Regions from separate parts of the Paenarthrobacter sp. NPDC092416 genome, predicted to be linked through region 3. Evidence: riboswitches for the same ligand, from Rfam matches in the RefSeq annotation. Region 3 holds a riboswitch; each other region holds the start of a gene.

What was found. Region 3 has a riboswitch for S-adenosylmethionine ahead of ACIQC5_RS19205 (DUF1737 domain-containing protein). Riboswitches for the same ligand answer to the same signal wherever they lie in the genome.
Region 1: another riboswitch for S-adenosylmethionine. It lies ahead of ACIQC5_RS03535 (aminotransferase class V-fold PLP-dependent enzyme); the one in region 3 lies ahead of ACIQC5_RS19205 (DUF1737 domain-containing protein).
Region 2: another riboswitch for S-adenosylmethionine. It lies ahead of ACIQC5_RS04640 (hypothetical protein); the one in region 3 lies ahead of ACIQC5_RS19205 (DUF1737 domain-containing protein).

The regions. Positions count from the first base shown of each region.
Region 1 covers NZ_JBIVQG010000001.1:785,802-796,061, forward strand. Annotated here, with positions in the region: gene ftsX (permease-like cell division protein FtsX) at 1-72, shown strand, start outside; gene ACIQC5_RS03495 (peptidoglycan DD-metalloendopeptidase family protein) at 127-1,548, shown strand; gene smpB (SsrA-binding protein SmpB) at 1,614-2,084, shown strand; RNA gene ssrA (transfer-messenger RNA) at 2,209-2,577, shown strand; gene ACIQC5_RS03510 (S1C family serine protease) at 2,778-3,758, shown strand; gene ACIQC5_RS03515 (hypothetical protein) at 3,781-4,155, opposite strand; gene ACIQC5_RS03520 (MFS transporter) at 4,282-5,718, shown strand; gene ACIQC5_RS03525 (metal-dependent transcriptional regulator) at 5,764-6,477, opposite strand; gene ACIQC5_RS03530 (class I SAM-dependent methyltransferase) at 6,474-7,268, opposite strand; gene ACIQC5_RS03535 (aminotransferase class V-fold PLP-dependent enzyme) at 7,526-8,920, opposite strand; SAM riboswitch class IV at 8,953-9,066, opposite strand; gene hisN (histidinol-phosphatase) at 9,247-10,059, opposite strand; gene ACIQC5_RS03545 (ribosome small subunit-dependent GTPase A) at 10,114-10,260, opposite strand, start outside.
Region 2 covers NZ_JBIVQG010000002.1:83,626-93,885, reverse strand. Annotated here, with positions in the region: gene ACIQC5_RS04670 (thiamine pyrophosphate-binding protein) at 95-1,798, opposite strand; gene speB (agmatinase) at 1,795-2,856, opposite strand; gene ACIQC5_RS04660 (amino acid transporter) at 3,087-5,060, shown strand; gene ACIQC5_RS04655 (DUF559 domain-containing protein) at 5,342-6,175, shown strand; gene ACIQC5_RS04650 (helix-turn-helix domain-containing protein) at 6,289-6,864, opposite strand; gene ACIQC5_RS04645 (sodium:solute symporter) at 7,133-8,674, shown strand; SAM riboswitch class IV at 8,900-9,019, shown strand; gene ACIQC5_RS04640 (hypothetical protein) at 9,035-9,397, shown strand; gene ACIQC5_RS04635 (hypothetical protein) at 9,394-9,585, opposite strand; gene ACIQC5_RS04630 (VIT1/CCC1 family protein) at 9,852-10,260, shown strand, end outside.
Region 3 covers NZ_JBIVQG010000012.1:71,721-81,980, forward strand. Annotated here, with positions in the region: gene ACIQC5_RS19185 (PLP-dependent cysteine synthase family protein) at 1-791, opposite strand, end outside; gene ACIQC5_RS19190 (aromatic amino acid ammonia-lyase) at 785-2,413, opposite strand; gene ACIQC5_RS19195 (NtaA/DmoA family FMN-dependent monooxygenase) at 2,415-3,743, opposite strand; gene ACIQC5_RS19200 (SulP family inorganic anion transporter) at 3,897-5,588, shown strand; SAM riboswitch class IV at 5,665-5,777, shown strand; gene ACIQC5_RS19205 (DUF1737 domain-containing protein) at 5,792-6,058, shown strand; gene ACIQC5_RS19210 (rhodanese-like domain-containing protein) at 6,055-6,465, shown strand; gene ACIQC5_RS19215 (O-succinylhomoserine sulfhydrylase) at 6,467-7,675, shown strand; gene ACIQC5_RS19220 (hypothetical protein) at 7,786-8,463, shown strand; gene ACIQC5_RS19225 (glutamate--cysteine ligase) at 8,519-9,727, opposite strand; gene ACIQC5_RS19230 (UDP-N-acetylglucosamine 1-carboxyvinyltransferase) at 9,950-10,260, opposite strand, start outside.

The sequences.
Region 1 (10,260 bases), on a different contig from region 3:
CTGATTGCGCTCGGAGGCGGGCTCGCGGGAATCTCCTCGCTGTTGACACTACGGCGTTATCTCAAGGTCTAGGCCCGCATCATGACCATCTCGAAGCACAGTGCTGACAAGCGAAAAGGACTTCCTATGACCACGCTGGACCCGAACTCACTGCGCCGGCGCTTCGCGTCCGGCCAAGCTCGGATTCTTGGTGCCGTCATAGCGGTGGGCCTTGCAGTCAGCCTTGTCGCCGCGGCTCCGGTGGTTCCGTTGGCACATGCCGACAACCTGGATGACCAACAGGCTGCGTTGGAGGCCGAAGCCGCGCGGGTGCAGGCTTCGCTTGAGTTCGTGGACTCCAAGATCGCCAAGGCGGCCGGCGACCTCGTGATCTATCAGGGTCGGCTCCCTGGCGCGCAGCAGGCGCTGCTTGAGGCACAAGGTCGGGTTGCCAGCGCCGTGAAGGAAGTCGAGGCACTCGCTGCCCGCGTTGAGCTGGCCCAGCAGAACAAAGCCAAGATCACCGAGCAGCTTGAGACAGATAAACAGAAGATCACTGACACCAAGAAACTGATCGGACAGATTGCCTCCCAGGCCTACAAATCCGGCGGTGTTCCCACCAATATCGCCCTTCTGTTCGGCTCTAACGAGTCAGGCAACCTGACCGAGTCCATGGACCTCGCGGACCAGGCCATGCGAAGCCAAAACGCTGCCATGACCAAGTTGACCCAGCAGAATGCCACCAACGTGAACTCGCAGGCGAGGCTTGCCGCCGTCGAGGAGGAAATCCAGGACCTCAAGGCCAAAGCCGACGCCGCACTTGAAAGGGAGAAGGCAGCACGCGACGAAGCTGCAAGCAAGAAGGCTGAGGTCGACAAGCTTATTGAGGACACCACACGCCTCAACGGGCAGCTTCAGGCTGCCAAACCCGGCATTGAAGCAGATTTGGCCCGTGTGAAGTCCGAGCAGGATTCCGTGGCTGCGGAAATTGTGGAGCGGGACCGTAAACTTCGGGAAGCGTGGGAGGCTGAACAGCGCAGGCTCGCAGCAGAGGCCGCTGCCGCTGCTGCAGCGGCGGCCGCTGCCCAGGGAAGGCCGGCACCACCCGAAACTCCGTACGTGCCCCCTGTTGGTTCCCCTTCAGCCTTCGGGCTGCGCCACCCATTCGCCAGCTACGTGCCCATTACGTCCGGATTCGGATGGCGGGCTACCCCTCCCGGCACCATCGATTTCTATGGCACCGGTGGTTATATGCACACGGGCATCGACTTCGGTGCAGCCTGCGGAACTCCTGTTTACGCGGCCGCGGCAGGCACGGTCTTCAACTCGGGCTGGAACTCCGCCGACGGTGGCGGTTGGCGTGTCAAGCTCTCCCATGGCGTGGTCCAGGGCAACTCGTTGACCACCATTTACTACCACAACAGCAGCATCGTAGTGGCGAACGGCCAACAGGTGTCTGCGGGACAGCTCATCGCGTACTCGGGAAGCACGGGTAACTCGACGGGTTGCCATGCCCACTTCGAAACCTGGCTCAACGGCGCCGCCGTCGATCCCATGACCCTCCTCTAGTGCGCAGGGCCGGGACGGCTCTGGCGTACACTAGTTGAAATCCGTATCTAACAAGGAGTTCTACCGTGCCCAAGGAAAGTGGCCGTAAGGTAGTGGCCACCAATCGGAAGGCCCGGCATGACTACCATGTCCTGGATACCTATGAGGCCGGCATTGCCCTGATGGGTACCGAAGTGAAGTCCCTCCGTGAGGGCCATGCCTCCATGGTCGATGGGTTCTGCACTTTCTACAACGATGAGTTGTGGATGGAAGGTATCCATATACCTGAGTACAACCAGGGCAGTTGGACCAACCATGCCGCACGCCGCCGTCGCAAACTCTTGCTGCACCGGGACGAGCTGGACAAGATCTCACACAAGATCCGTGAGTCCGGGTTCACTGTGGTGCCACTGCAGCTTTACTTCCTGGATGGCCGGGCCAAAGTGGAAATTGCCATCGCCCGGGGTAAGAAGGACTACGACAAGCGGCAGACCCTGCGCGAGCAGCAAGACAAGCGCGAGTCGCTGCGGGAGTTGCGGGAGCGCAACCGCCGCTAGCGGTTGTCGCCAGTGAAAGGCGCGGTGTGTCCCGGGAATGCGCGGGTGCGCACATGCGTTATGATGAATAGTCCAGCAGGGATTTCGAGTGATCGATCCGCCTGCTGGGTTGGTAACAAAATACGGGGATGATCGGTTTCGACGATGTTAGTCGCGACAGGTGAAGCGGGCCGAGGATGCAGAATTATCTCGTAAACGCTGTCTGCAAACCAATAAGTGCCGAATCTAAGCGCACTGACTTCGCTCTCGCTGCCTAAGCAGTAAGACAGTCCGTCAGCCCGGGATTGCTATCGTCCCGGTTCCTGGCGTCATTTAGATAGCCACTGCTGTTTGCCTTCGTCACCGAGGTAAACGGGACTCTTAGATGACTGGGCCCGGATCAGCCGCCTGTTTGCAGGACGGCTGGGGCCAAGAAAATCCGACGCAAACTGCGCCCGGAGAAGCCCTGACAAAACGACATCGGACGGGGGTTCAATTCCCCCCATCTCCACCCGTAAAAAGCACCCTGGTCTTCGGACCGGGGTGCTTTTTCGTATCCCGCGGTAATGGTGGTTCAGTCCCAGTCCCGCCAACGTCCGCGAGAGTTCACCCACGGCGTAGGGGATCGTGGACTAGTTGCATCGCACTGCCCGTTGTACAGGGTAAGCACGATGCCGCTCAACCGGGCGGTGTGCCCGTGGCAGGAGGTAAGTGATGAGTACCGAGCCGGAGTTTGAATTGCCGGAGCCGGAGACTGACGACGCCGGGGCCTTGGACGCCTACTCCAGAATCGTCATCGAGGTGGCGGAGTCAGTGACGCCGCATGTTGCGGCCATCGAGATGACCAGCCAACGCCGAAATGGGCAACTCCGGATGGGAAGCGGATCGGCCGTTGTTTTTACCGGCGATGGTTACATGCTGACAAACGCCCATGTCGTAGCCGGAATCCAGACCGGCCGAGCGGTGTTCGCGAACGGCAAACAGAGCGATGTGGAGCTGATTGGCGCGGACCCGCTGTCCGACCTCGCGGTAGTTCGCGGGCTCAAGAGCACTCCGCCGCCTGCCGTCCTGGGCAACGCTGAAACTCTCAGGGTGGGCCAATTGGTGATCGCGGTGGGCAACCCTTTGGGCCTGGCCGGTTCCGTGACCGCAGGTGTCGTCAGTGGTCTGGGCCGGTCCATTCCTGTGCGGGCAGGCGAGCACCGACGGGTGATCGAAGACGTCATCCAGACCGATGCCGCCCTCAACCCCGGGAATTCCGGCGGAGCGTTGGCCGATACCCGTGGCCGGATTGTGGGCATCAATACTGCGGTAGCTGGCCTGGGGCTCGGATTGGCCGTCCCTATTAATACGACCACGCAACGAATCATTGCTTCGCTGCTCCGCGATGGCCGGGTCAGGCGGGCCTACTTGGGCCTGGTGAGCACTCCGATCCCGCTGGACGCCAGCGCCGTGGTGCGCACAGGACAAAAGGAGGGCCTGCGGGTGGTTGAAGTCATTGCGGGTTCACCTGCCGAGCAGTCCGGTCTCCAACCGGGGGATCTGGTCATCAGCGCGCAAGGCAGGGCCGTGTCCAGCGCCGAAAGCCTGCAGAAACTCCTCTTTGCCGAGGCAATCGGCGAGCCTTTCCCACTGGCGGTTCTACGCGATGGCAGGATCCTGCACATCATCGCCGTACCTACTGAGATGAGCTAGCGGGCTTCGGTCCAGGATGCGGCTAGGCCTGATCCTCGCGAACGTCCACGACGCCGACGAAGCGGCTGCCAACGCCTTCGTATTCGGTGCGAACATCTCCGAGGAAGAGTTCAGGGAGTTCATTGTTGCGGTGGTGCCCGCAGAAGACAAACGAAAAATCCGGCCACCATTTCTTGGGCCGAACAGCTTCGGAGTAACCACACACTGCGCACGTCAAGTGGACCCACACCGGACGCTTGCCAGTGCGGTTCGAACGGGACTGGACCAGCCAAGCAGGGGGATTGTCTTGGAGTTCACGAAGATCTGCTTCGCTCAGCCGGGACGGAATGCCGTGGCGTTGGGCCATTTCCATGGAGATATCAAGGGCCAGTGCGGCGTCACGTCTGCTAATCACCATTCAACGATACGGGACTTCCAAGGCGGCGGCGGCCACGGTCAGGCAGTACCGGCCGCCGCGGAGCTGGCCGGACCCGCCGCACGCTCCGGCACTTAAGCCCATCCCGGGTGCGGCAAAGCGTAGGCTGTGCACATGACGGACCCAGTGGCCCTGCTGCCAAGCACCCCGCTCCAAAAGCGCGTTCTTGCCGTGGCGATTGTGGCTTCCTTCATCGCCATCCTCGATGGGTTTGTGGTGAACCTCGCACTGCCGGCAATAGGACGCGAGCTGGGCGGCGGGCTCGTGATCCAGCAGTGGGTAGTGGATGCGTATTTGCTGACGCTTGGTGCGCTGATCCTGGTGGCCGGTTCGTTGTCGGACCATTTCGGACGGGCACGGATCCTGGAGTGGGGTCTCGCGGGTTTCACCCTGACCTCGGTCATGTGCGGATTGGCGTGGAACGGCGAAGTCCTGGTGGTATCCAGGGCGTTGCAGGGGATCGCCGGGGCATTGCTGGTGCCGAGCTCACTCGCGATGATCGTGACGTCATTTTCCGGTCCTGCCCAGTCCAAGGCAATCGGCCAGTGGTCGGGTTGGACCAGCGCAGCGGCCATTGTTGGCCCGTTGATCGGCGGCCTTTCCGTGGATCTCCTGAGCTGGCGCGTCATTTTCTTCATCAACGTTGTACCGGCAGCCGCGATCTGGCCCATCCTTGCAGGGCTCCGTGCCTCTGACGCTGCCAGGGACAAGAGCAAAAAAATCGACTACCTCGGAGCGTTCCTGGCCATGATCGGGCTGGGCGGTCCTGTTTACGCGTTCATCGAGCAGGGCAGGATGGGCTGGGGAAGCGTTCTCGTGTGGGTGCCGTTGGCCGCGGGAATTCTCGCGATGGTGCTATTCCTCCTCCACGAAGCCCGGGCAGCCGAACCGATGCTGCCACTGAGGTTGTTCGGCATCCGTAACTTCGGCTGGGGCAACCTGGCTACGTTGGCCATTTATGGCGCCATTTCGCTGGGGTTCTTTGTCCTGGGGATCTACCTGCAGCAGGTGGGCGGAATGGCGGCTACCATAGCCGGCTTTGCCCTGCTGCCAGCCACCATCATCCTGATGCTCACGGCGTCCTATTTTGGTGGCCTGGCCGGTAAGTACGGTCCACGGTGGTTCATGACGGCCGGGCCGTTGCTCTGCGGAGTTGGCTTCCTGATGTCCCTGACAGTCCAGGAGCCGCTGAATTACTGGACCCAGGTGCTGCCCGGCCAGATCGTCTTCGGTCTTGGACTGACAACCTTGGTAGCACCCCTGACAGCGGCCATTTTGGGTGCTGTTCCTCAGGAAGAAGCCGGAATTGGCTCTGCAGTCAACAACGCAGTGGCGCGTATTGCCGGCCTGATCTGCATAGCCTTCGCTGGGCTGATCGTTGGGCCGGTGTTCACTCGCGAGGGGCTCTACAATGCCCTGGTGGTCACCGCGGTGCTGTTCATTCTGGGGGGACTCGCGTCCGCAATCGGTATCCGGAACCCTGTGCTGGAAGCTACGGTCGAAAAAGCACCCGACGACGGCGGCACGAGCGACCAGCGTACCTGACCTTGGTGCGTGCCGGCTCTGCCGTTGGCGGCTTGTGGTCCCGGGTTACCTTACGGGCAGGACACATCCCTCGTGCACGTCCGCGCTCTGAACCCACAGGGCTGAGGTAACTTCGTCTGCGAGATCGAATTCCCGGCGCTGGGGACCGGTGCCAATGCGGACCACGAGTGCTCCGCCGAATGGCTTCCTGCCCACAATCTCCACTGCCGCATCCAAGGCGATGTCCTCGGAAGCGAGATAGCGGAGAAGGTCCGGGTTCTCGTCACTGATGCGCGTGATCCTGCCAGAGTGGCCTTGGTCGAGCTCGATCATCCGGTAGGCGTGCGGCAACTCCACGGAGCCGTCTGCGGCAGGAATGGGGTCGCCGTGAGGGTCCCGTTCCGGGTGGCCCAGCTTGGCCGCCATGCGCTCAATGAAGGTGTCCGACACGGCGTGCTCGAGCATCTCGGCTTCGTCGTGAACCTCATCCCAGCTATAGCCGAGTTCCTCGACGAGGTAAGTCTCAATGAGCCGGTGGCGTCGCACCATGGCCAGCGCCAGGCGCATTCCTTCGGCAGTCAGCCGGATGGCGCTGTAGGGCTGGTGGTCCACCAGACCTTGGTCTTTGAGTTTTCGGACCATTTCCGAGACGGAGGAATTCGCAACTCCGAGCCGCTGTGCAAGCTGAGAGGACGTAATGGGTTTGTCTTGCCACTCCGTATAGGAATAGATGACCTTGACGTAGTCCTCGATCGAGGAGGAGGGCGCGCTGGTCTTCACACCCCCAAGCCTACCGTGAACGGGCCACGCTGAATCTTGTGGGCCTGCCAGGTCTGCGTCAAATACGGTAATTGAAGGGTTTTGCCGCGGTCATGCCCGAGGTGCGTATGCAGGTACCACTCGAGGTTGCCAAGGACCTTGGCCCGCGTAGTGTCATTGGCGCGCAAGTAGTAACTGCGGGACTTGGTCAGTTCCATGATGTCCTCCGGAGTAACGGAGTCCTCCCACCGGGTCAGGTGGCTTTCCAGGCCATGGAACTCCGGGCCGACGACGGGACGGAAGCCCGGCTTGTGCACATCTCCGGCGTGCATGATGCGGGAGAGACGGTGCACCCAAGGTACCGACGTATCCAGCTGGTTCCAGACCAGCCCGAGGACTCCGCCGGGGCGCAGGATCCGGGCGATCTCCGTGCTGGCCTTGAGGGGATCGCACCAGTGCCAGGCCTGGGCAACGCTGACGACGTCGAATACTGAGTCCGCCAGCCCTGTAGCCTCGGCCGTCCCCACCAGTGCCGTGACGTACGGGTACGCCTTTCGAAGTTGTTCGAGCATGTCCGTCGAAGGATCGACGGCGGTTACCTCAAGTCCGCGTTCCACCAGAAGAGCCGTGAACTTTCCTGTGCCAGCGCCGAGATCCGCGGCGGAACGTGCACCCGCCGGGAGGAGCCAGTCCACGGAATCTGCCGGGTAGCCTGGCCGCACACGGTGGTAGTGCTCGCCGCCGTCCTGGAAACTTTGGCCGAGTTCATGACGGCGGGTGGCATGCAGTTTGGGCCCGCCAGGACCAGCCATGGGAACGGAACCAGCCGGGGAGCCAGGACCCGCCAGGGAGCCTTGATCACCATGGGAACGCAAGGACACGCACAGACTCCTTTGGGGATCGCAAAGTTACCCTACGAATTTACCGCACTGGGCACTGGGGCGATCAGCAAAGCCGCACACAATCGGTGATGCTGTTGAGTCGGCCAGGCTGTCCGTTCGAGCGCGCAACCTGATCCACCGCGCAGCCTTGTCCACGTGCCGTGCCGTCTAGTCCACCGTGCTGCCGTCTAGTCCACTGTGCAGGGCGCAGCGCCGGCGGTGCCCGGCGTGTTGGGGGCCCATTCCGGATAGACGCGGTGATCGTTCGCTGGCACCCAGCGTCCCTCGTCCACCACGTAGTCCCAGCCGAGTCCCGTGCGCTTGAGTTCCTCGATGCCGTTCAGCAGGCGGGTGGCATCCTCCAGCCGTGAGCCGACGCCAAAGCTGGCCCGCAACGAGCCGGAGGGAAGGCCGAGGCGCTTGAGGAGCGGGTGGGCGCAGAAACGGCCATCGCGCAGGCCGACTCCGTGCTCCGCGGCGAGGTAGGCGGCGACCAAACCGGCGTCGAATCCTTCAACCGAGAAGTTGACCACACCGATGGTGTCTTCCGTGTCGCTGAAGATCTGGTGGACCGTAACGCCGTCGATCGCCCGCAGTCCTTCCACCAGATAGGAACGGATCGAAGCCTCGTGGGCGTGCCAGGCTTCCTGGTCGAGGCCTGCAAGAACCTGGGTTGCGCGCGCCAGTGTTGCTGCCCCGAGGACGTTGGGGGAGCCACCTTCGTGTCGTGCCGGACCTGTTGCCCAACTGACCGAATCGAGTCGGGCTTCACGGACAGCCCCTCCACCGGCGAGGTGCGGTGTACCGGCGTCCAGCCAATCCGGACGACCCACGATGACGCCGGCCCCGAACGGAGCGTAGAGCTTGTGCCCGGAGAACACGACGTAATCGACGTCGGCTTTGGCAATGTTGATGCGGCGATGTGGTGCGAGCTGGGCAGCATCCACCACGATCCGGGCGCCGAATTCATGGGCCAAGGAGGCGAGTTCGGCGATCGGCAGGATCTCGCCCGTGACGTTCGAAGCGCCGGTGACAGCCAGGAGCGATACGCCACCCTGGCTGAGTTCGGCACGAAGGTTGGCCAGCGTCGCCGCAAGGGTCGAGGCCGCGATGACGCTGCGGTGCGGAACACCTTGCCAAGGAAGCAGGTTGGCGTGGTGTTCGATGTCCAGGTACAGGACCCCGCCGGTCGGCTGGCCGTCGACGTGCGGCAGGCAGCCGGCGAGCAGGTTCAGGGAATCAGTGGTGTTGCGCGTGAAGATCACGGAATCGTCCGGCCGGCCACCGACGAATTCGCGAACGATGTTCCGAGAGTTCTCGTAGACCGAGGTGCTGATTTGCGATGCGTACCCAGCGCCACGGTGGACGCTGGCGTAGTAGGGCAGGACTTCGTTGAGGTAGGCAGAGACGATGGTCAGTGCCGGGGCAGATGCTCCGTAGTCGAGGTTTGCGTACCGCACGTGGCCGCCCTGGATCAGGGGAGCTTGCAGTTCCGCGCCCGTCACGGCGGCCAGGGGCCGTGCTGCAGCCGTTTGCTGATCGGAGGACGGCAGGAAAGTGGAGTTGAACGTAACAGTGCTCATGGGACCTCACTCAAGAGGGACCCCCAAAGGGGGATCCGCGCTTGCCGCATCCGTTCCGGACCGGCCAGGTCGTCACCCGGGGCACCCCACCGCGAATGGAGGGTTGCCGGCCAGCAAACCGGGGTTTAGCGCTGGCACTCGTGACCTGTAAAAAGGTTAGGGCAAGCCGCGCGCACGCTCCAAAGTCAGTTCGCTATGTTAAGTCGATTGTTACGTTGGATTGACGAATGGCGAATCTGGCGAAGAAAAAACGGCGGCGGCCCCCAAAAGGGGGCGGCCGCCGTCGAAAATTCTGCAAAGAAGCGTTTCAGCGCCTGTGCAAAGACTCAGAGAAGGTCGTCCAATCCGGGGTTGAGGCGTTTGAGAACTTCGGAGTGCAGGATTGAATTGGTTGCCAGGGCGTTGCCGCCGAACGGCCCATCCTCGCCCTCCAGCGACGTGAAGCGTCCACCTGCCTCCGTGACGATCGGAACCAGTGCAGCCATGTCGTAGAGGTTCAACTCCGGTTCGCAGGCGATATCCACGGCGCCTTCTGCCACCAGGCAGTAGGACCAGAAGTCGCCGTAGGCGCGTGTGCGCCAGACGTCGTCGGTGAGACCCAGGAAATCGTCGAAATTGCCACGTTCCTTCCAACCGGTCAGGCTCGAATATGACATCGACGCGTCTGCCAGTCGCGAAACGTTGGATACCTTGAGGCGCGTGGCCGAGGCGAGTGAGCGGCCCATGTAAGCACCCATCTCCTTCGCTGCCCACCAGCGCTTGCCCAAGGCGGGTGCGCTGACGACGCCGACCACGGGCTCGCCCTCATCGACGAGGGCGATCAGTGTGGCCCAGACGGGAACGCCGCGGACGAAGTTCTTGGTGCCGTCGATGGGGTCGATGATCCAACGACGCGAGCCATGACCACTGCTGCCGAACTCCTCGCCCAGCACGGCGTCGCGGGGGCGAGAGCGCGAGAGTTGGCCGCGGATAGCCTCCTCGGCAGCCTTGTCGGCGTCCGTAACGGGCGTCAAATCGGGCTTGGTTTCGATCTGCAGATCCAGTGCCTTGAAGCGGTCCATCGTCTGGGCATCCACGGAATCGGCCAGGACGTGGGCCAATCGCAGGTCATCGTTGTAGCTGGAAACGGGTTGGGTCATGTCACCAAACTACCGTGAAACGTTCCTCCAGTCGGGGACCTGTTGCCCCAAGGCTCAGTTGACGGTTCCCAGTTCCTTGGCTTCTTTGGCTTCAAGACGCGGGTCAGCGCCAAGAAGCCTGCGGAGGGAGCCAAGGCGGGCCACGCCGGACGGTCCGGCATGGCCTTCGTTGACCCAAGGATCGAGGCCGCAATTGATCGC
Region 2 (10,260 bases), on a different contig from region 3:
GCGTTCGATTCCCGGGAATTCGGGCGCAGAGCGGGCCCCATAACGCAATCAGCCCCCGCACGGATGACCGTGCGGGGGCTGATGACGTGTTGTTTTAGTCGTCCAGGTGCGTGGGGCCGAACATCTTGAGCAGGGTTTCGACTACGACGACGTTGGGGCCGTCCGCTTCGAAGGACGCCTTGAGCGCGTTCCCCACTTCCTCCGGGGCCACCCGGCGGGCCGGGACACCAAAGGACTCGGCAAGCTTCACGAAGTCTGGGCGGGCCAGCTCGGTGGCCGTGGCCTGGCCGAAGGCGCCCACCATGTATTCGCGCAGGATGCCATAGCCGCCGTCGTCCACGATCAGCCAGGTGACCGGGACGTTGTGCTGCTTGGCTGTGGCAAGTTCGGAGATGGAGTACATTGCGGAACCGTCACCGGACACTGCGAGTACACGGCTAGGTTTGCCCGTGGTTTCCAGGCCCACAGCACCACCGATCGCTGCGGGGAAACCATAGCCGAGGCCACCGGCGCCCTGTGCGGAGTGGAACTGACCTTGCCGGGCATCCCAGCAGCTCCAGCCCCAGTAAGCGGAGATGGTCATGTCCCAGAACGTCTGCATGTCAGCCGGGACAGCCTCGCGGATGTCGGCCATGAACTTCAGTTCCTTGGCCAGGTCCTGTGATTCCAAGCGTGCCTTGACCTTGGCCAAGGACTCCTTGACCACGTCCTCCGGTGTGGTCCCATGCCAGGATCGCTGGGTGGCGTCCGCTGCCCCTGCTGCTGCGAGGGCTTCGTCCAATGCCGCAAGGGCTTGGCCGGCGTCGGCACGGATGCCCAGGCCCGGCCGGTTCGATTCAAGGACGCGCGGTTCGGCATCGATCTGGATGATCCGACCTCGGGGCTCGAACGTGAAGTAGTTCGAGGTCACTTCACCCAGAGATGAGCCGATGACGATCAGGACATCGGCGTCTTCCAGGACGTCGGTCATGTACCGGTCCTCGATCCACGACTGCAAGGACAGCTCGTGGGTCCACGGGAACGCACCGTTGCCGCCAGGTGTGCAGATGACCGGCGCGCGCAGCTGCTCGGCAATGGAGAGCAGCGACTTCTCAGCCCGGCCACGGCGGGTACCGCCGCCAGCGATGATCGCCGGACGCTCCGCCGTCGAAAGCCACTTCACGGCCTCGCGGATCAGCTCGACGCGCGGCGGATTGTCCGCCGCCTCGGCGAGGGCGTCTTCGACTGGCGGAACCATGATGGGATCCAGCAGGACGTTCTGCGGGATTTCGATCCACACAGGTCCCTGCGGCGAGGAAATCGCCTCAGTCCAAGCATCCTGGATGGCCGAAGGGATACCCGAGGCGTGCTGGATCAGTCGTTGGCTCTTGGTGACGTTCGCGGCCGAAGCCTTCTGGTCATCGAGCTGGTGCAGCATGCCCTTGCGGCGCGCGCCCAGGCCGTCGAGCGGGATCTGGCTGGCGACAACAACCATCGGAACGCCGGTGGCGTAGGCCTCCTGCAGGCCGGCCAGGGACGTCAGCGCGCCCGGACCGGTGGACAAGAACAGCACGCCCACCTCACCGGTGGCGCGGGAGTAGCCATCAGCGGCGAAGGCCGAGTTGTTCTCCACACGTGAGGAGACGAAATGCAGGTTTCCCCGGCCCATGGCATCAAAAAGACCCAATGCGTGCTGGCCCGGGATACCGAAGACGGTCTTCGCGCCCAGGGCCTCGAGGGTCTCGACGACGAGGTCCCCACCGTTGCGCTGATTGGTCCCCTTGGTAGGCGCCGCCGTGCCGGGATCGAAATCGATCATCGCTGCTCTCCCGTTGCTTTTGCCAGCTCTGCAATGCGGGCGCCGAGGGCCTGCTGAGCGTAGCCGTTCGGGGCGCCGACCCGATCGCCTTCCACAGCGTTGTCTGCCATGAGGGTCACGAGTTCGTAGGCCACGTGGCTACCTGCGACGCCGGTGATTTCTGCGTGGTCATAGGCCGGAGCAACTTCCACAATGTCCGCACCCACGAGGTTCATGCCGCGGAAGCCACGGATGATTTCGAGGAGTTCGCGGCTGGTGATGCCGCCGGCCTCGGGAGTACCGGTGCCGGGAGCGTGCGCCGGATCCAGGACATCGATGTCTACCGAGATGTACAGCGGGCGGTTGCCAATGCGGTCACGGATCTTGGCAACTGTCTCCAGGACGCCCTGGTAGTAGACGTCCGCGGAGGTGACGATGCCGAAGCCAAAGCGGTGGTCGTCGTCGAGGTCTTTCTTGCCGTACAGCGGACCGCGGGTACCCACATGGCTGATGGCCTCGGTATCCAGGATGCCTTCCTCGACGGCGCGACGGAACGGGGTACCGTGCGTGTACTCGGCACCAAAGTACGTGTCCCAGGTATCCAGGTGCGCATCGAAATGGAGCATGGCCACCGGTTCACCGGCACGCTCTGCGGCTGCGCGGAGCAACGGCAGGGCGATGGTGTGGTCGCCACCGAGGGTAACGAGCTTGCTGCCATTCGCCGTCAGGTCGAGGGCGTTCTGCTGGATGGTCTCGATGGCCTCGTTGATGTTGAACGGGTTGACCGCCATGTCGCCGGCGTCGGCGACCTGGATGTTCTCAAACGGGCTGACGTCCCAGGCCGGGTTGTACGGACGCAACAAGCGGCTGGCTTCACGGACGTGGTTGGCGCCGAAACGGGCTCCCGGCCGGTAGGAAACGCCGGAGTCGAAGGGGACGCCGACTACCGTGACGTCGGCTTTGGCGACCTGGTCCAGGCGGGGCAGGCGGGCGTAGGTGGCGGCACCGGCGTAGCGCGGGATACGGGACGAATCAATGGGACCGAGGTTCCCGTTGGCCTCAATGCGAAGCTCTTCCAAAATGCGCCACTCCTTATGTAGATGGGGGGATTGGATCAGTAACTGTGACACCCATCATACACTCAAAGTTGTCTAATATGCATCACCTGTTTACAAGTGAGATTTCGTTGTTGGATGCCTGAGATGCCGGTCACATACGGCGTAAAGATTCCATAAAAACCGGGGCCCCCGCGGCGAGCGCGGCCATACGCTCCTTGCGTAAGCAGCAACCGGCTGCGCGAAAGGACCCCGTGACTACCCTGACCAGGCCTCCGGCCGACCCGGCCGACCGGCGAAAGAAATCCTTCCACCTCAAAGCATGGCTACTGGAAGGAATGCCGGAAACCTCAGGCAAGCGGCAGGGTCCACACGGCCGCCCCTCAGACGCCCACAAGCCGCAAGCTTGGTGGAAAGTCATGTGCCTCACCGGCCTGGACTACTTCTCCACCCTCGGATACCAGCCCGCCATCGCGGCATTGGCGGCAGGCTTGCTGTCCCCTTTGGCCACTTTGCTCCTGGTCGTCGTCACTCTCGCCGGCGCTTTGCCGGTCTATCGACGCGTGGCGAAGGAAAGCCCACGCGGCGAAGGCTCCATCGCCATGCTGGAGCGGCTGCTTCCACGCTGGGGCGGCAAACTCTTCGTTCTGGCCCTTTTGGGATTCGCTGCCACCGACTTCATGATCACCATTACGCTCTCCGCAGCCGACGCCACGGCCCACCTGATCGAGAACCCTTTCGCTCCCCACTTCCTGGAGGGGCAGCAGGTGGTCATCACGCTGGCACTGGTCGCCGGGCTCGGTGTCGTCTTCCTTCGGGGGTTCAAGGAAGCCATCAACGTTGCCGTCGTCCTGGTGGCAGCCTTCCTGGCATTGAACCTGGTGGTCGTGCTGGTTTCCATGGGTCACCTTTTCACAGAGGCCAACGTCATTTCGGATTGGTGGACGGCCCTCACCACCTCCCACGGTGATCCCATCCTCATGATCGCGCTCGCGCTTCTGGTATTCCCGCGCCTGGCACTTGGCCTGTCCGGCTTCGAGACCGGCGTTGCAGTGATGCCCCAGATCAAGGGCCACGCTTCCGACACCGAAGCGAATCCTGCCGGCCGGATCAAGGGTGCTCACAAGCTCCTGACCACCGCTGCCATCATCATGAGCTCGTTCCTGATCACCTCGAGCTTCACCACGGTCATGCTCATTCCCGCTGCGGAGTTCGAGTCCGGAGGCAAGGCCGAGGGCCGCGCACTCGCCTACCTTGCCCACAAGTTCCTGGGCGACGGATTCGGCACGGTCTATGACATCAGCACCATCGCCATCCTTTGGTTTGCCGGGGCCTCGGCCATGGCCGGCCTGCTCAACCTCGTCCCCCGGTACCTGCCCCGCTACGGCATGGCCCCGGCATGGGCACGGGCATTGCGTCCCCTGGTCCTGGTCTTCACCGTCATTGCCTTCGCCGTCACCATCATCTTCCAGGCCGACGTCAACGCCCAGGGTGGTGCCTACGCAACCGGCGTGCTCGTGCTCATCACATCCGCGTCCATTGCTGTCACACTGTCCGCACGGCGAAAGAAGCAACGCGCGCAGTTCATCGGATTCGGACTGGTGTCCCTCGTCTTCATTTACACCACGGTGGTCAACTCGATCGAGCGCCCCGACGGCCTGAAGATCGCGGCACTGTTCATCCTGGGCATCATGGTGGTCAGCTTCATCTCCCGCATGCGGCGTGCGTTCGAGCTCCGCGCCACCCACATCAAGATGGATGAACGGGCCCTCGAGTTCACTGCGGACAAGGTTGAAGGCCCAGTCAGGATCATCGCCCATGAGCCCAAGCGCCTGAGCGCCGGCCGATACCGGGAGAAGCTCCAGCATGCGCAGCAAGCCAACCACTTGCCGGTGGACTGCGACGCAGTATTCATCGAGATCATCGTGGACGACAGCTCAGACTTCGAGCAGGAACTCCAGGTAGTGGGCAAGGAGCGGCACGGCTTCAAGATCCTGGAAGTGCACAGCAACAACGTGCCCAACACCTTGGCCGCAGTACTCCTTCACATCCGCGATGTCACGGGCCTTATGCCCCACATCTACTTCCGCTGGACAGAGGGCAACCCGATCGCGAACCTCAGCAAGTTCCTGTTCTTCGGCGAGGGCGAGATCGCACCGGTCACGCGGGAGGTCCTGCGCGAGGCAGAGCCGGACATCACGCGGCGCCCGTGGGTCCACGTGGGGTAGCTCCCGGCGTTCCCTCCCAGCTGGTGCCGCTCCCTCCCAGCTGGTGCCGCTCCCTCCCAGCTGGTGCCGCTCCCTCCCAGCTGGTGCCGCTCCCTCCCAGCTGGTGCCGCTCCCTCCCACTTAGTGACCACGGCACCAACGCCGGCCCCCGGAATCCCGGGGCCGGCGGTGCTGCGCAGCCCTCCAAACGTGGAGCAACTGGGAAGGAGCGGCGGAGCCAGTTACCCACATACGGCAAGTTGCGCGTTCCTGCCGCCGCCCAAAACCGGTGGACTTGCCGAATGGACGCACTCCAATACCTTCAAAAAGTGGGCGGGGTAGCCCGGACCGGGCAACTGCTGGACGCAGGATACTCGCGATCAGACGTAGCCAACTTAAGATCCCAGGGAGTTATCCAGCCGCGCCGAGGTGTCTTCTTGGTCCGGGATCACAAAAAGGAACTCGCCGCAGCCATCCGCCATAACGCCCGTGTTTCCTGCGCCAGCGCGGCCGAGCACTATGGGCTTTGGCTAAGGGCCGCACCCAGCCACCATCATTTGGCATGCCGACACGGCAATGGCACCGGATTCGTGAGGCACAGAACCGTCCGGTTTGATCCTCACCCCACACTGCCTGTAGCAGCAGTGGAGGACGTGGTGCTGCATGCCATGGTGTGCCTCGAGCCGCCCGCTGCGGCAGCAATGGCCATATCCGCCATCCGACTGCACGGCGTGCCGCTCGGATTGCTGAAGGATCAACTGGCTGCGGACAAGTCGCGGCCCGTCCTGACGGCACTGCGGGAGTTGGATCTTCGCGCGGAGTCAATCGTGGAAGTGGACGCGCAGCACCTGTTTCGCACCAACGGCATCGCATTCGACGCACAGGTATCCATCCCGGGGATCGGCCGTGTGGACATCCTCATTGAAGGTTTTCTGATCATTGAAGTGGATGGCTTCGCGTTCCACTCAAGCCGTAAGGCCCTGCGCAACGATCTGGCGCGCAACAACACAGCCACAGTCAAGGGCTTTTCAGTGCTGCGCTACCCTCCTGAGGTCATTTGGTACGAACCGGACCGCGTAATCGCTGAAGTTCGGGCAGTTCTGCAGCAACGGGCTGCTACGTTCCTCCCCAGTTAGTCCAGAGTTCGCCGCCCCCAAGCCCCGGAATTCCAAGGCTCGCCCCTTCGCAGGGCGCACAAATCGGGAGGCAACTGGGAAGGAGCGCGCCCCCGAGCAAGGGAAGTAGCAGGCTACCGACTCGCCGCAGGCACCAGCACCCAGAGCACCTCGACGGTTTCATCCGTGGGGTTGATCCAGGTGTGGGGTTCGCGGCCCGGGAAGGAGAGGGTGTCCCCTTCTTCAAGGTCGTACTCTTCGTTGGTGAGGATCAGCTTGATGCGGCCCTTGACCACATGCAGGACATCGACGTCGCAATCCACGGCATAGAGTTCGTTCTCACCCCGGCCCCGCGGCTCGATCGTCGCCTGCAGAATCTGGAGGCGCCGCTCGGAGCGCGCAGTGAGGAGCCGCTCCACGATCCCTTGGCCCCCCAGGGAAATGCGAGGACCGTCGTCGCGCCGTGTGAGGTGTGTTTCCGGAGCGGCAAACAAGTCGCCCACGGACACGGACAGGACCTGGCACAGGGTAACGAGCGAGGCGACCGACGGCGACGTCAGATCGCGCTCAACCCTGCTCAGGAAGCCCTTGGTCAGTCCGGTGGCATCGGCCACTTGTTCGATGGTGAGGCGCTGCGCCTGGCGGGCTGCGCGGATTCTGGAACCAATGGCAACGGGGACATTGCTTGGTTCAACGGGGAGAGCCTTCATTCACGAACCTTTCAGGCCGTTCTTGCGGCCCTGTCATTGCAGCAATACTAGCGGGATCACGGCCCAGGAGAGCCAGAACCAGCGGAACCATGACCAAAGCATCTTGACTGTTACTCCGATCACAACATATCCTCATAGGCAACAAGTGTTGTCTGTGAGGCACACAACACACATCCCCATCTCCCATCATCAGCACGGAGACTTCGGCGCTTCGCAGGAGTATCGTCGAAAACCCCAACCTTCGTGCATCAGCTCCAAGGAGCCACTCATGGACTCTTCGTTCATAAACATCGCCATTGTGGTGGTGTACCTGCTTGCCATGCTGGCGTTCGGCTGGTGGGGCAAGTCCCGCACCAAGAACAACAGCGACTTCCTGGTAGCCGGCCGCCGCCTGGGACCTTTCCTCTACACCGGCACCATGGCCGCCGTCGTCCTGGGTGGAGCATCCACCGTCGGCGGCGTCGGCTTGGGCTATAAGTTCGGCATTTCCGGTATGTGGCTCGTTGTCGCAATCGGCGCCGGCGTCCTGCTCTTGAGCTTGCTCTTCGCGGGCACCATCCAGCGCCTCAAGATCTACACGGTCTCCCAGATGCTGAGCCTCCGCTACGGCAGCAAAGCCACGCAGACCTCCGGAATCGTGATGCTGGCGTACACCCTTATGCTCTGCGCGACCTCCACCGGTGCATACGCCACCATCTTCGTCGTCCTCTTCGACTGGGAACGCTGGCTGGCTATCGCCGTAGGCGGTGCAATCGTGCTTGTTTACTCGACCATCGGCGGCATGTGGTCCATCACCCTGGCCGACCAGGTCCAGTTCATCATCAAGACCGTTGGCATCTTCTTCCTCATGCTCCCGTTCGTCCTGAATGCAGCGGGCGGACTCGACGGAATCCGTGAGCGCGTCGAGGCAAGCTTCTTCCAGATCGACGGCATCGGTATCCAGACGATCATCACGTACTTCGTGGTCTACACGCTCGGACTCCTGATCGGCCAAGACATCTGGCAGCGCGTCTTCACGGCGAAGACTGCCAAGGTTGCCCGCTGGGGCGGCGCCACTGCCGGCGTTTACTGCATTCTTTACGGTGTTGCCGGCGCTTTGATCGGCTTGGCCGCCCGCGTAGCCCTCCCGGACATCGACGTTGCCAACCTTGGCAAGGACGTGGTGTACGCCGAGGTTGCAACGCACATCCTGCCTGTCGGCATCGGCGGCCTCGTGATGGCTGCGGCTGTTGCGGCCATGATGTCCACCGCTTCCGGCGCCCTGATTGCCGCAGCAACGGTGGCCCGTGCTGACGTTGTTCCGTTCGTTGCCAGCTGGTTTGGCAAGATCATCAACACAGATGACACGGAAAACCCCGAGCACGACGTCAAGGCAAACCGCTACTGGGTTCTTGGCCTCGGCATCGTTGCTGTCCTGATCTCCATGGCTGCGCAGGATGTGGTGGTTGCGCTCACCATCGCCTACGACATCCTGGTAGGTGGCCTCCTGGTTGCGATTCTGGGCGGCCTCGTCTGGAAGCGCGGAACCGGCATCGCCGCTGCGTGGTCAATGGCAATCGGCTCGGTGCTGACGCTGTCCCTGCTGATCCTGTTCGCCACCGGAGTCATTCCGAGCGTTGACGGCGTCTACGCCAACGAACCGATCTACTACGGCCTGTTGGCGTCGTTCGTGGCCTACGTCGTGATCTCGCTCGCCACGCCGCCCACCGATCCTGCGGTCCGCGCCGCTTGGGACAAGCGCGTTGCCGGAGCGGTCTCGGACGAGCTACCGCTTGAGGCTCACCCGGTCAGCAGCCACACTCCCAACTAACCGGGACAGCTGCAGCCAAAGACAAAACAATAAGCAGTTCACGACGGCGGTGCCGCCCCTTTCCGGGGCAGCGCCGCCGTTGTGCTGTGCCCGGCGGAGTCCGGGAACGTTCGTTGTGAGGCCCGCTTTGCGCGCTTGATCGCGCATTTGGGGCGCAGAGCGGGCCCCGCAACAAAGGACTTTGGGGGTCCCGCCGTGTGGACGCATCCGGTAGTGTGGTGCCTGCTTCAAGAGAGGTGGCGCCAAGCTCCGACTGGCCACACACCAACCCCATGTTCACGGGTGGTTCGGATGAGGAAGCGGCCCGCCCCGGACCAGAGACAACCGAGCGGGCAAGAGCACTCCCCCAAGGAGCATTCCTTGCCGTACCAAGCCGTCATCCCAGCCGGACCACGCAGCGCCACGAGCAGCGCCACAACGCACAGCGGTACAGCAACCACCCCAAGCCCAACGTCCGCGCACCCAATCCGGGTGATTCCCGGCGTCGACGTCGTCCTGGGAACCGTCACTCTGATGGTGGGTGGCGGCCTCGTTCGTTACCGGCACCCCGAAGCACGGCTGATAGCCAGGGCCCTGGCGCAAGCTGTGCGCCCCACCCGTTGGTGTCAGTCAACGCTGACGCTGACCGTGACGGTTGCCGCCGTCGGGAAATCCGCAGGTATTGAGCGTCACTTCGGGTTCAGCCATCCGGAGGGCCCAAAGGATCACAGCGAAACGGCCTAGATTTCCTCGTCGTCCTGGCGGAATTCCTCGGCTTCGTCGAGCGGGACCACGCGCTCGTCATCGTCCGGGACGTCGATTTCGTCTACCCATGCTTCGTCGACTTCCTGATCCTCGCTGTAGTCGTACGCGGGGTCCGACTCGATGGTTGCCCGCGCCGGGTGGTTGGCGTGTGATTCGGTGGTGTCCATGCTGCAACCTCCGTCTCGTGGGCCCGAAAGCAGCCCGCTGACCAATTGCGGGGAGGCCCCCCGCCCCTGTCTATCCATCTGAGCACTGGCAATCCGAGGGGTCAAGACAGCGCTCAAAACGCGGGTGCGAGGGGCGTCGCACCCGCCGGAATTTACGGTGCACCGAACATTCCGGATAAGGAATACCAGCCAAAAATCCGCGCCAATAAGCGGTACAGTGGGCGTGCAATGGGGCCGCAACTACCCCACCCAGCACAGGAGAGAAAGTGCAGAAGCACCAGGAATCCCACCGTCCGTCGAGCCCCGCTCCGGACACCATTCCGTCAACGCAAGCTGCAGCGCCGTCGTCCGCGGACATCAAGCGCTGGCGGCAATACCTGGCCGATGAACGAGCCGAAGCTGCCGTCTACCGTGAACTCGCCCAGCGTCGCGATGGCGAGGAACGGCAGATCCTGCTGGCTCTCGCAGAAGCCGAAGGCCGGCACGAGGCCCACTGGCTCAAACTGCTCGGGGAGCACGCCGGGATGCCCAAGGCAGCCTCTGGCCGAAGCCAGCTGCTGGGTTTTTTTGCGCGCCATTTTGGATCCGTTTTTGTTCTGGCCCTGGCCCAACGCGCAGAAGGCCGCTCCCCCTACAGCACCGACCCTGCAGCAACCCCGGCCATGGCTGCCGACG
Region 3 (10,260 bases):
GAGCGGTCAAATGCCTTGGGCCACTCGGGCTCGGGCCAGGAATTGCCGACGCCGTCCACCAGGATCTCCCCAGGGTGTCCGCCGCTGTACACGGAACCGTAAGGGTCAGCCCCAACCACTTCCAGATGCCCGCCCGGCCGTGACGCTGCAACCTGTTCCCTCAGGTACCGGCCGTTGCCGCTGATGGTCCCGCCGGTGCCGATGCCGGCCACGAAATGGGTCACCAAACCCTGGGTCTGCTTCCAAATCTCGGGTCCCGTGGTTTGGTAATGTGCTGCAGGATTGGCCGGGTTGTCGAACTGCATGGGCCTCCACGCGCCGGGGGTTTCGGCGGTGATCCGCGCCGCCACGGCACGGGCGTTCTCCGGCGATTCGGAGGGCGCGCTCCAGTCCGTGAGGATCACGCGGGCGCCGTAATTATGCAGCGCGGCGAGCTTCTCGTGCGAGATGGTGTCACCGGTGACCACCACCACCGGATGCCCGGTCAGGCGCCCAATCAGCGCCAGGCCGATCCCCGTATTGCCCGACGTGCTCTCCACAATCGTCGCTCCCGGCCGCAGCTCCCCCGACCTTTCCGCCGCGCGAACCATGCTCAGCGCAGTACGGTCCTTGATGGATCCGCCGGGGTTTTCCGACTCGAGTTTGATGTGGATGCTGCTGCCCAGGCCGCGGCCCATGGCCTCCAGCTTCACCAGTGGCGTGTTGCCCACTCTGTCCAGGACAGAGACATCGAGCCCGTCCGGCACCGCCGCCGCGTGGACGCCGTGCTTTCGGGTTGCTGTTTTCACCATGTCCCGCCTCCTTCGGCTTGTGCCACTTCACGGGCGGCGGCCCCTCGGTTCGCGGCAAAACGGTCGGCCGGAGCAGCCACAACCAAAGAGTCCACAACCAACGCCTCCCGCAGCTCACGCCGCGCCCGCTCTACCAAGTCAGGTGCCGATGGCCGGTCCGTCAGCACATCAGCAAGTCGACCCACGACGGCGCCGGTCCCCTTTCCGAGCGGCCGCGCGGCTCCCGCTTCAAGCAGCAGGTAAGACGCCGTCAGCGCTTCGATCGTCAAAAGCTTTTCGGCCGCGTCCAAGGACTTCTCCAGTTGCTGCAAGGCAAGCGGCGCAAGGGTGGAATGGTCCTCGACGTCGGCCGAGAGGGTTGGGGCGCCAAGGGTCGCCGGTGCCGCCAGGAACTTCAGTTCGGCCAGCAATCCGGCGGCGGAGTACCACAACAGCCCGGGCAGTTCCTCCTGGGCAAGGCCTGACTCCGACGTCGCAGCCTGCAAGTGCTTCGCCCGGATGGCCCGCTGGGGCGGATACAGCTTGGCGATGCGTCGTTCGCTGGAAATCCCCACATGCGCGAGGGCCAACCGCAGGCCTTCAAAGGACAACGCGAGCTGCATGGGTTGGAAGTTCCCACCGGACACCATCAGCCCGGACTCGACATCCGCCAACGGGTTATCCCCGCGTCCGTTCAATTCCACGTTCAACGCGGCGCCGAGTTGTGAAACCAAGGCGCGAAAAGCTCCGTGGGTCTGCGGCGCCGCACGGAAGGAGAGGGCATCCTGAACCGAAACTTCGGGACGGATGTCTTCCAGCCACCCGCCGCTGAGGAGACGGCGCACTGCAGCGGCCGATTCGCGTTGCCCGTCCACGGCCTTGGCCGCCTGGATTGCCGGCGAAAACGGGCTGAGGTTCCCACCGTCGTCGTACCTTGCGATCGTCTCCAGCGATAGTGAAAGCGCGACGTCGGCCAGTTCCGCAAGCTGCTGCAGCCGCACCAGAGCGAGGGTGCCGGCGCCCACCGAATACGCGTTGGCACTGACCAGCGCGAGTGCCTCCCCGGGCGCCAGGCGCAATGGCTGTAGTCCGGCGTCGGCGAGCGCCTTGGCCCCTGGCACCAGCGTGCCATCAGCATCGAACGCCTCCCCCTCCCCGAGTGCGACGGCGGCGACGGCGGCCAGCTGGGTCAAGTCCGAGGAGCCCACCGAGCCTTCGCGCGGGATGGCGGGGAACACTCCGCGGTTGAGCAGCTCGGCATAGAAGCTGGCGGTTTCGGGTCGTACGCCGGAGCCGCCACGACTGAAGCCGATGAGCCTGGCCAAAATCACGGCTCGTGCAGCGGAACGGTCCAGATACGGGCCGACGCCGCTGTTGTGATACCTGACCACCTGGATTTGGTACGCCAGGATCGACTTCTCCTCCACAGCGGTGTCCCGCCCGGAGCCGAGCAAGGTATTGAGCCCGTAAACCCGCTGACCCGAGGAAGCAGCCCGTTCCACCACCTCCCGCGAATGACCGATCAAAGACAACGCATCTTGGTTGAGTTTCACGTGAAACGTCGGATCCAACGCGGCTGCGGCAATGGCTGGGGCGTGCACCGCCAAGGTACCGATCACCAGGGTCTTGGGCGTGGAGGACATGTCAGAAGTCCAAGAGGTTCTGCCGGAAGCCGCCACTGCCGTAGCTCTTCCTCAACAGGCCGCGGCGCCTGAGCTCGGGCGTGAGCTTGTCCAGCACGCCGTGGACGGTCACGGGGTCCACGAAGCCGGAGAACAGGAAACCGTCGCCACCGACAGCCGAGCCGGTCTCCTCGAGGTAGTCCGCAATTTCGCCCACCGTGCCGATGATCGAGTCCCCGGCACCGCCACTGCGGGCCTGCAGGATCTGGCGCAGGGTGGAACCGGGAGGCGCCGCCTTGGCAAAGTGGTCCAACGTGCCCTGGTTGCTGTTGGTGCTCAGCTCGGGCAGCGGGGCGTCGAGGTCGAACTGCTTGAAGTCGATGACCGAGAGATAAGAGATCGAGTTAAGCTGGCTGTCGATGTCCCGCTGGGTGAGCTGCCGGCGCTGGGCCCGCAATTCCTCCGCTTCAGCGGTAGAACCAACCACCGTGGGCTTCAGAACGAAAAGCACCTTGACGTCGTCCGGATTCCTGCCCGCCTTGGCCGCCTCAGCACGGATCGAATCCCTGTAGGACTTCATGCCGTCAACGCCACGGGCCAAGGCAATCGCCACATCCGCATGCCCGCCCGCGAACGCCTTGCCCCGAGGCGACGCGCCGGCCTGCACAAGCACCGGCTCCTCCGGCAGGGGCGCCGTGTTCAGCGGGCCTCGGACCTTGAAGAAATCGCCTTGGTGGTTGATCGGGTGAACCTTGGTGTGGTCGGCGTACACCCCGGCGTCCACGTCCTCAAGGACCGCACCAGGTTCCCAGCTCCGCCAAAGCTGCCTGACGACGTCGACGAATTCCTCCGCTTTCCCGTACCTCAAGTCGTGCTCGATCTGCTGGTCCAGCCCGTAGTTCTGGGCCGCGAGGTCGCTGCCCGAGGTGACCACGTTCCACCCCAACTGCCCCTCAGAGAAGTGCTGCAGCGTGGCGAGGAGCCTGGCAGCGGTGAAGGGCGGATAGAAGGAAGCGCTGACCGTGGGCACGATCCCGAGGTGCTCGGTCGCGGAAAGAAGGTACGGGACCAACGCGAGAGGATCGTGCTTGGGCGCAAAGGAAGCGTGGGCCAGCGAGACCTCGGCGGTGCCGCCGTAGGTATCGGGAACCGTGAGGGAATCCTCGATGATGAACAGGTCCAGGCCGGATTGCTCAAACGCCCGGACGGCCTCCTGATACAGGGCGGGTTTCTTCCAGTCGTAGCCCAGGCTGTAGCCGGGAGTCCCCCAACCCTGGACTCCGAATCCGTGGCCCACAAACCAACCAAAATGCAGCATGGGCTTGAGTGTAGAACTGCTCCGTCCGTTCACCGCGACCTGATTTCATGCGAAGTTACAGGGGGTCGTACTGCGTCAATTATGCTCCCGTAGCGTCACATTTGGAGGCGCCTCGGACCGCCCCGGATTTCCACATACGGCGATCGGCATGTTCCACAAACAGCCGGGGTCGGGAATGATCGCTCTATGAGTGCACCAACCACACGCCCTTCCGCCAAGGAGTGGCTGTCCAGCGTCTGGGCGCTCAAAGGCTATAAGCGCGAATGGTTGCGGCACGACATCGTGGCGGGCGCGGCATTGTTCGCACTGCTCGTGCCCGCGGGCATGGCCTACGCGCAGGCAGCCGGGCTCCCTCCCGTCACCGGTCTCTACGCAACCGTGGTCCCGTTGCTGGTTTACGCCGTCGTCGGGCCCTCCCGAATCCTGGTCCTGGGACCCGACTCCGCGCTGGCCCCAATGATCGCCGCGGCGATCGTGCCGCTGGCTGCCGGGAGCAACGAAAAGTCCGTGGCGCTGGCCGGGCTGCTTGCCGTGCTGATCGGGGTGATCATGATGGCGGGTTCAGCGCTGCGGCTCGGCACCATCACAGGTCTCCTATCCAAACCCATCAGGCTCGGCTACTTGAACGGAATCGCGCTGCTCGTGGCGCTTTCCCAATTACCTGCCTTTCTGGGGATCGAGGCCGACGGCGACATCCGGGAAAAGCTCGCGACGGTCACCGCAGGGGTGCTGAACGGCGCTATCAACCTCACGGCCTTGCTGCTCGGCGTGGGGTCGCTGGCACTCATCTGGATCCCCCGGCTCCTGAAATGGAAGGTTCCCGGCGTCCTGCTGGCGGTGGTTGGCTCGTGCATCGCGACGGCGGTTTGGGGCCTGAACGACGGCGTCAAAGTCACCGGCGTTTTGCCGCAAGGCCTGCCGATGCCGGCCCTGGGCGGAATTGGCTGGGCCGACGCACTCACCTTGCTCCCAGCCGCCGCAGGCATCGCCCTGATGGCTTTCGCGGACACCGGCGTCCTGTCGCAAACCCTGGCAGCCAAGGAAGGAAACCGGGTCTCCGGGAACAGGGAAATGGCAGCTCTGGGGGCAGCCAACGCTGCCACCGGGCTGCTGGGCGGATTCCCCATTTCAGGGAGCGCCTCCCGGACTCCCGTGGCCGTGGACGCAGGCGCCAAATCCCAAATGACGGGTGTGGTGGGCGCAACCCTCGTTCTGGCGTTCATGCTCCTGGCCCCCGGTGTTACCGAGTACCTGCCCTCCGCCACGTTGGCCGCCGTGGTCATTGCCGCGGCCATTGCGTTGGCGGATCCAGGCGGCGTCTGGCGGCTGCTGCGTATGAGCCGCAGCGAATCCGTAGTGATGGTGGCAGCGTTCCTCGGCGTTCTGCTGGTGGGCGTCCTCCAAGGGATTGTGGTGGCCATGGCTTTGGCCCTCCTGGATTTTGTGCGCAGGGCGTGGGATCCGTACCGCGCCGAACTCGGCTCCGAAGAGGGCCTGCCCGGCTATCACGACCTCGCCAGGCACCCGGACGGCGAACGGGTCCCCGGGCTGCTCATCCTGCGCTTCGATGCCCCGCTGTTCTTCGGCAACGGACAGGTCTTAGCGTCGTTTGTCCGGGAAGAAGTGGACGAGGCTCCAGACGACATCACCCACGTCATCCTCGCTGCCGAGCCGATCACCGGGATCGACACCACCGCGCTCGAGGATCTGGTCACCCTGGACGAGTGGCTCGCCAGGAAAGGGGTGGATTTGGTGTTCGCAGAGCTCAAAGGGCCCGTCAAAGACAAACTGATCCAGCTAGGCGCCGCGGCCCGTTTCACGCCGGACCACTTCTTCCCCACCACCGGCGCTGCAGTCCGCGCACTGAGGCGCGGCTGACTCAAGCGCGCGCCGGTTACGCAACATGACGACGACGGCGGTGCAGCCCGCCGTCGTGGATGTTACGTTTTTCTTGAGTAATGAGCACCAGCGTTAAGCCCTGACTTGCTGGTCGGCAACCCTCTCTCCGGCGGGGTGCCTCAGGTGACTACTCGGCGTATCGACACTTCGAATCTGCAAGCGTGACTGAGGAGCACCCAGCAATGTCTGAACCCACTGAAGAAAAACTCTCCTACCGCCTGATTACAGGTCCCGATACCCGTGATTTCTGCGAGCGCATCCACAATGCCCTCGCGGAGGGCTACGTGCTGCATGGCAGCCCGGCCGCCACTTTCAACGGCACCGACGTGATCGTGGCGCAGGCAATCGTGCTGCCCACCGCGATCGCCAGTGCCGATGCCGCCGTCGCCTCAGCTGTTGACAAGCTCGAGAACTACAACGACGAAGAAGCATTCGAGGGACACGCATGAGCTACGCAGGTGACCTGAGCCCGCAGGATGCGTGGGCAAAGCTTGAACAAGGTGCCATTTTGGTGGACGTGCGGACCGAGGGCGAATGGGCCCACATCGGCATTCCGGACACCAAGGCCACTGAGAACGATCCCCTGTTCATCCAGTGGAACCTTGCCGGTGGCATCCCCAACTCGCGCTTCCTCGAGGACCTGCAGCAGCAGGCACCCGAGGGCGACGGCGTGGAACTCGTCTTCATCTGCCGCTCAGGACAGCGTTCCATCTCCGCTGCCATCGCCGCGACGCAGGCCGGTTTCACTGCCTACAACGTGCTTGAGGGCTTCGAAGGCGAGCCGGACCGTTACGGCGAACGAACAGTGAATGGCTGGAAGAACCGTGGCCTGCCGACGAACCTGGGGACCGACTAAAGTGACTTTCAATCCCGATGCCGCCAGCTGGAGCCCCGATACTCAGGCAGTCCGCGGCGGCCTTGACCGAACCAACTTCCAGGAAACTTCTGAGCCTGTCTTCCTGAACTCGGGCTTCGTCTACGAATCCGCCGCTGCCGCGGAACGCGCCTTCACCGGCGAGGACGAACGCTTCGTGTACTCCCGCTACGGCAACCCATCGGTGGCGACGTTCCAGGAGCGGCTGCGGCTGCTCGAAGGAACCGAGGCGTGCTTTGCGACGGCGTCAGGCATGTCCGCGGTCTTCACCGCCTTGGGTGCTTTGCTGGCTGCCGGCGACCGTGTGGTTGCTGCCCGTTCCCTGTTCGGCTCGTGCTTCGTGATCCTCAACGAGATCCTGCCGCGCTGGGGCGTGGAAACAGTATTCGTCGATGGTCCCGACCTTGAGCAGTGGCGTTCCGCGCTCTCGGAGCCGACTACCGCTGTGTTCTTCGAGTCACCATCGAACCCCATGCAGGAAATCGTGGATATCGCCGCGGTCAGCGAGCTGGCGCACGCGGCCGGTGCCACCGTCGTCGTCGACAATGTCTTTGCCACTCCCCTGCTGCAGCGCTGCGGCGAGTTGGGCGCGGACGTGATTGTCTACTCCGGCACCAAGCACATCGACGGCCAAGGACGCGTCCTCGGCGGCGCCATCCTGGGCACCAAGGAATTCATCGACGGCCCGGTCAAGCAGCTCATGCGTCACACCGGCCCGTCGCTGTCCGCGTTCAACGCCTGGGTACTGACCAAGGGGCTTGAGACGATCGGGCTGCGCGTGAACCACAGCTCGGCGTCGGCCTTGAAGATCGCGGAATGGCTTGAGCAGCAGCCCGCCATCAGCTGGGTGAAGTACCCGCTGTTGAAGTCGCACCCGCAGTACGAGCTCGCCGCGAAGCAGATGAAGGCCGGCGGCACCGTGTTGACGTTCGAGCTGCTCCCCTCCGCGGGACGTTCTGCCAAGGAATCGGCGTTCGCGCTGCTCGATGGGCTCAGCGTCATCGACATCTCCAACAACCTTGGCGACTCCAAGTCCCTCATCACCCACCCGGCCACCACCACTCACCGGGCCATGGGTCCGGAGGGCCGTGCGGCGATTGGGTTGAGCGACGGCGTGGTCCGATTGTCCGTTGGCCTGGAAGACGTGGACGACCTCATCCTGGATCTGGAGAAGGCCCTCAAGCAGGTCTAGTTTTTGGTTGTTCGGGAGGGGCGTGGAGTCATTGACTCTGCGCCCCTCCCGGCGTATTTTCGGCAACATATCGAGCCCTCGTCTCGTACTTCCAGTCGAAGCGGTATGCCATGAACGGAAAACGTCCTTACCGTCGCGCCGGCGCGGTCATCGTAGCCGGGTCCATCGTGTGGCTCACGGGGATCTCCCCGGTGTCGCGCGTGTACATCACCGCCGATCCTGCCGAGCGGCTCCGCATGCTCGTGGACGGCGAGCGCGGCTGGATCGTCGGCCATCATCTCGCCGCGGCCGGTACCGCCGCTGTTCCCATGGGCTTCGCCGCTTTCGCACGAGCCCAGCATCCCGGAATATCCAAGACCTGGGCCGGAGCCGCGGCCGCAGCTTTGCTCGGCGGCGCCCCGCTCTTCGTCTACAGCCTGTCGCGCCGGGCGTCGGACCTTGAACGCTTCGCCTACTTCCGAGGCTCGTCCTTTCCGTTCATGGCTTATTCGGCACTCCACGTTGCGGCCTTGGCTGCCCTCGGAGGGAGTCTGCTGACCTCTCCCGCCAAGCGGTGGGTCGGCATCACGGCTGCTGGTGCGGCGACCCTCTATGGCACCATCCTGATGGTCAAGAAGGACATTCCGCCGTTCGCGTTCTATCTCGTCGAAGCGACTGTGGGCGCCTACTTGATGGGGTGGGAGCCTCCGGCCGACGTTGTACGGGACGCCGACGTTGTACGGGACGCCGACGTTGTACGGGACGCCGACGTTGTACGGGACGAGGAAGGAACGCTCGGGGAGCAGTAGGCCTGGCTCTCGTCCGCCGCGTTGCGATCCGCTGTGCCCTGGCTGGCTCGGGCCTTTACGGCCTGCGGACCCTGGTCAGCATCGGCGCGGGGTCTTTGTGTGCGTCCGCGGAGGCGCCGCGCATGGTCACTTTTGCTGCGTGCCCAACAACGGCCGCCAAGGCTTCACGGCTCGGTGGCCGCCCGGGTTGGCCCCCGCCGCCCCGTTGCCGACTGGCAAAACGTGACGCGGCCTCACGTTGCTCGTGTGCTCCGTTGCCGCGCTCGAGGATGTCCGAGACACCCGCTTTCACCAGATCGAGTTCACCCTGGTCGTCCAGCACCGGGCTGAGGTAATCCACCAAGGCCCAGACGACGTCGGCCGCGGGTTGAGGGCGGAAGTCGCCGAAGTCCAAGAGGTCACCGCGCAACCCTGAATTGCTCGCCTGCCAACTCGCCATCCTTAGCAGCGCCGTCGGCACTGTGGAGGGTTCCACGCCGTCGAGCATTTCCAAGGAAGCCGTCTCCACCAAGGCGCGCACCAGCACCGCAATGAGCGCGGCGTCCTCGGCACGGAGGCAGACATCGGCAACCCGGACCTCCACCGTGGGGTGATTGCGTGAGATCCGGGCGTCGAAGTAGATCATGCCTTCATCCAGGAGCACGCCCGTCTCCAGGAGCCGCCTGACAATGCGGCGGTAGGCAGTTAACGAGCCAAACACGGCCGAAGGACCAGAGGTGGGCCAGCGGTTCCAAGCTTGCGTGCGGTAGCTGTCGAAACCCGTGGGGAGACCGCGCCAGAACGGGGAATTGGCGCTGATGGCCGTGAGCACCGCGAGTTTGTCCCGCATATGGTCGAGGACCACCACGCCTTCCTCCGGCGACTCCACTGAGGTGTGCACGTGGAACCCGCACGTCAGTTGCTCGTGGGCGGTCAGCCCGAAGCGTTCCAGCATCTCCGCATAGCGCGGGTCAGGGGTGGTGTGGCTCGTGGAGGCCATCGGGGAGGTCGCGATGGCGGCTACGCTGGCACCTTGCTTCCGGGCCGCCTCGTTGGCCATGGCCCGGCCGCGTCGGATCTGGTGGAGCAACTCCGCGTAGCTGTGGCAAGGGCGGGTCTGGGTTTCGATTTGCTCCAGCTTGAGCTCATGGCTGAGGCCCGTTTCCAACGCTGGGTCCCTTGACGGCTCTTCATTCCGGGCGAGGAGGGCATCCGCCATAGCCAAGGGCTCGCCCGTCACAGGATCGACGATGAGTAGCTCTTCCTCAACCCCGAAGGTCCGCATGGTTCCATTCTGCGTCACAGATGCAGGGGTGGACAGGGCTTGGCCCGAGGTGCGGGCCCGGAGCCCGAACGTGCTGCCTGGGGCCGCACCACGTGCCGCCATCCGCACCAGTCCCAACCGGCGCGGATGGCGCGAAAGGGTGCGCCGACCGAACGAACCGGCGCGGATGGCGCGAAAGGGTGCGCCGACCGCGCCAACCAACACGTGCGCCGAACGAAAGGGTCAGTCCTGGAAGTACTCCACCTTGGCCCCGATGGTGTTGAGTCGCTCGGCGAGGTCCTCGTAGCCGCGTTCGATCACGTAGATGTTGCGCAGCTCGGAGGTTCCGCGGGCGGCAAGCATCGCCAGGAGCAAGCACGCCGCCGGGCGGAGGGCGGGCGGGCAGCCTATTTCCGCGGCACGCCACTTGGTGGGTCCGTTGACGTAGATCCGGTGCGGATCCAGCAACTGCACCTGGGCGCCAAGTTTGTTCAGTTCCGTCAGGTAGATGGCGCGGTTCTCGTAGACCCAGTCGTGGATCATGGTCTGGCCCT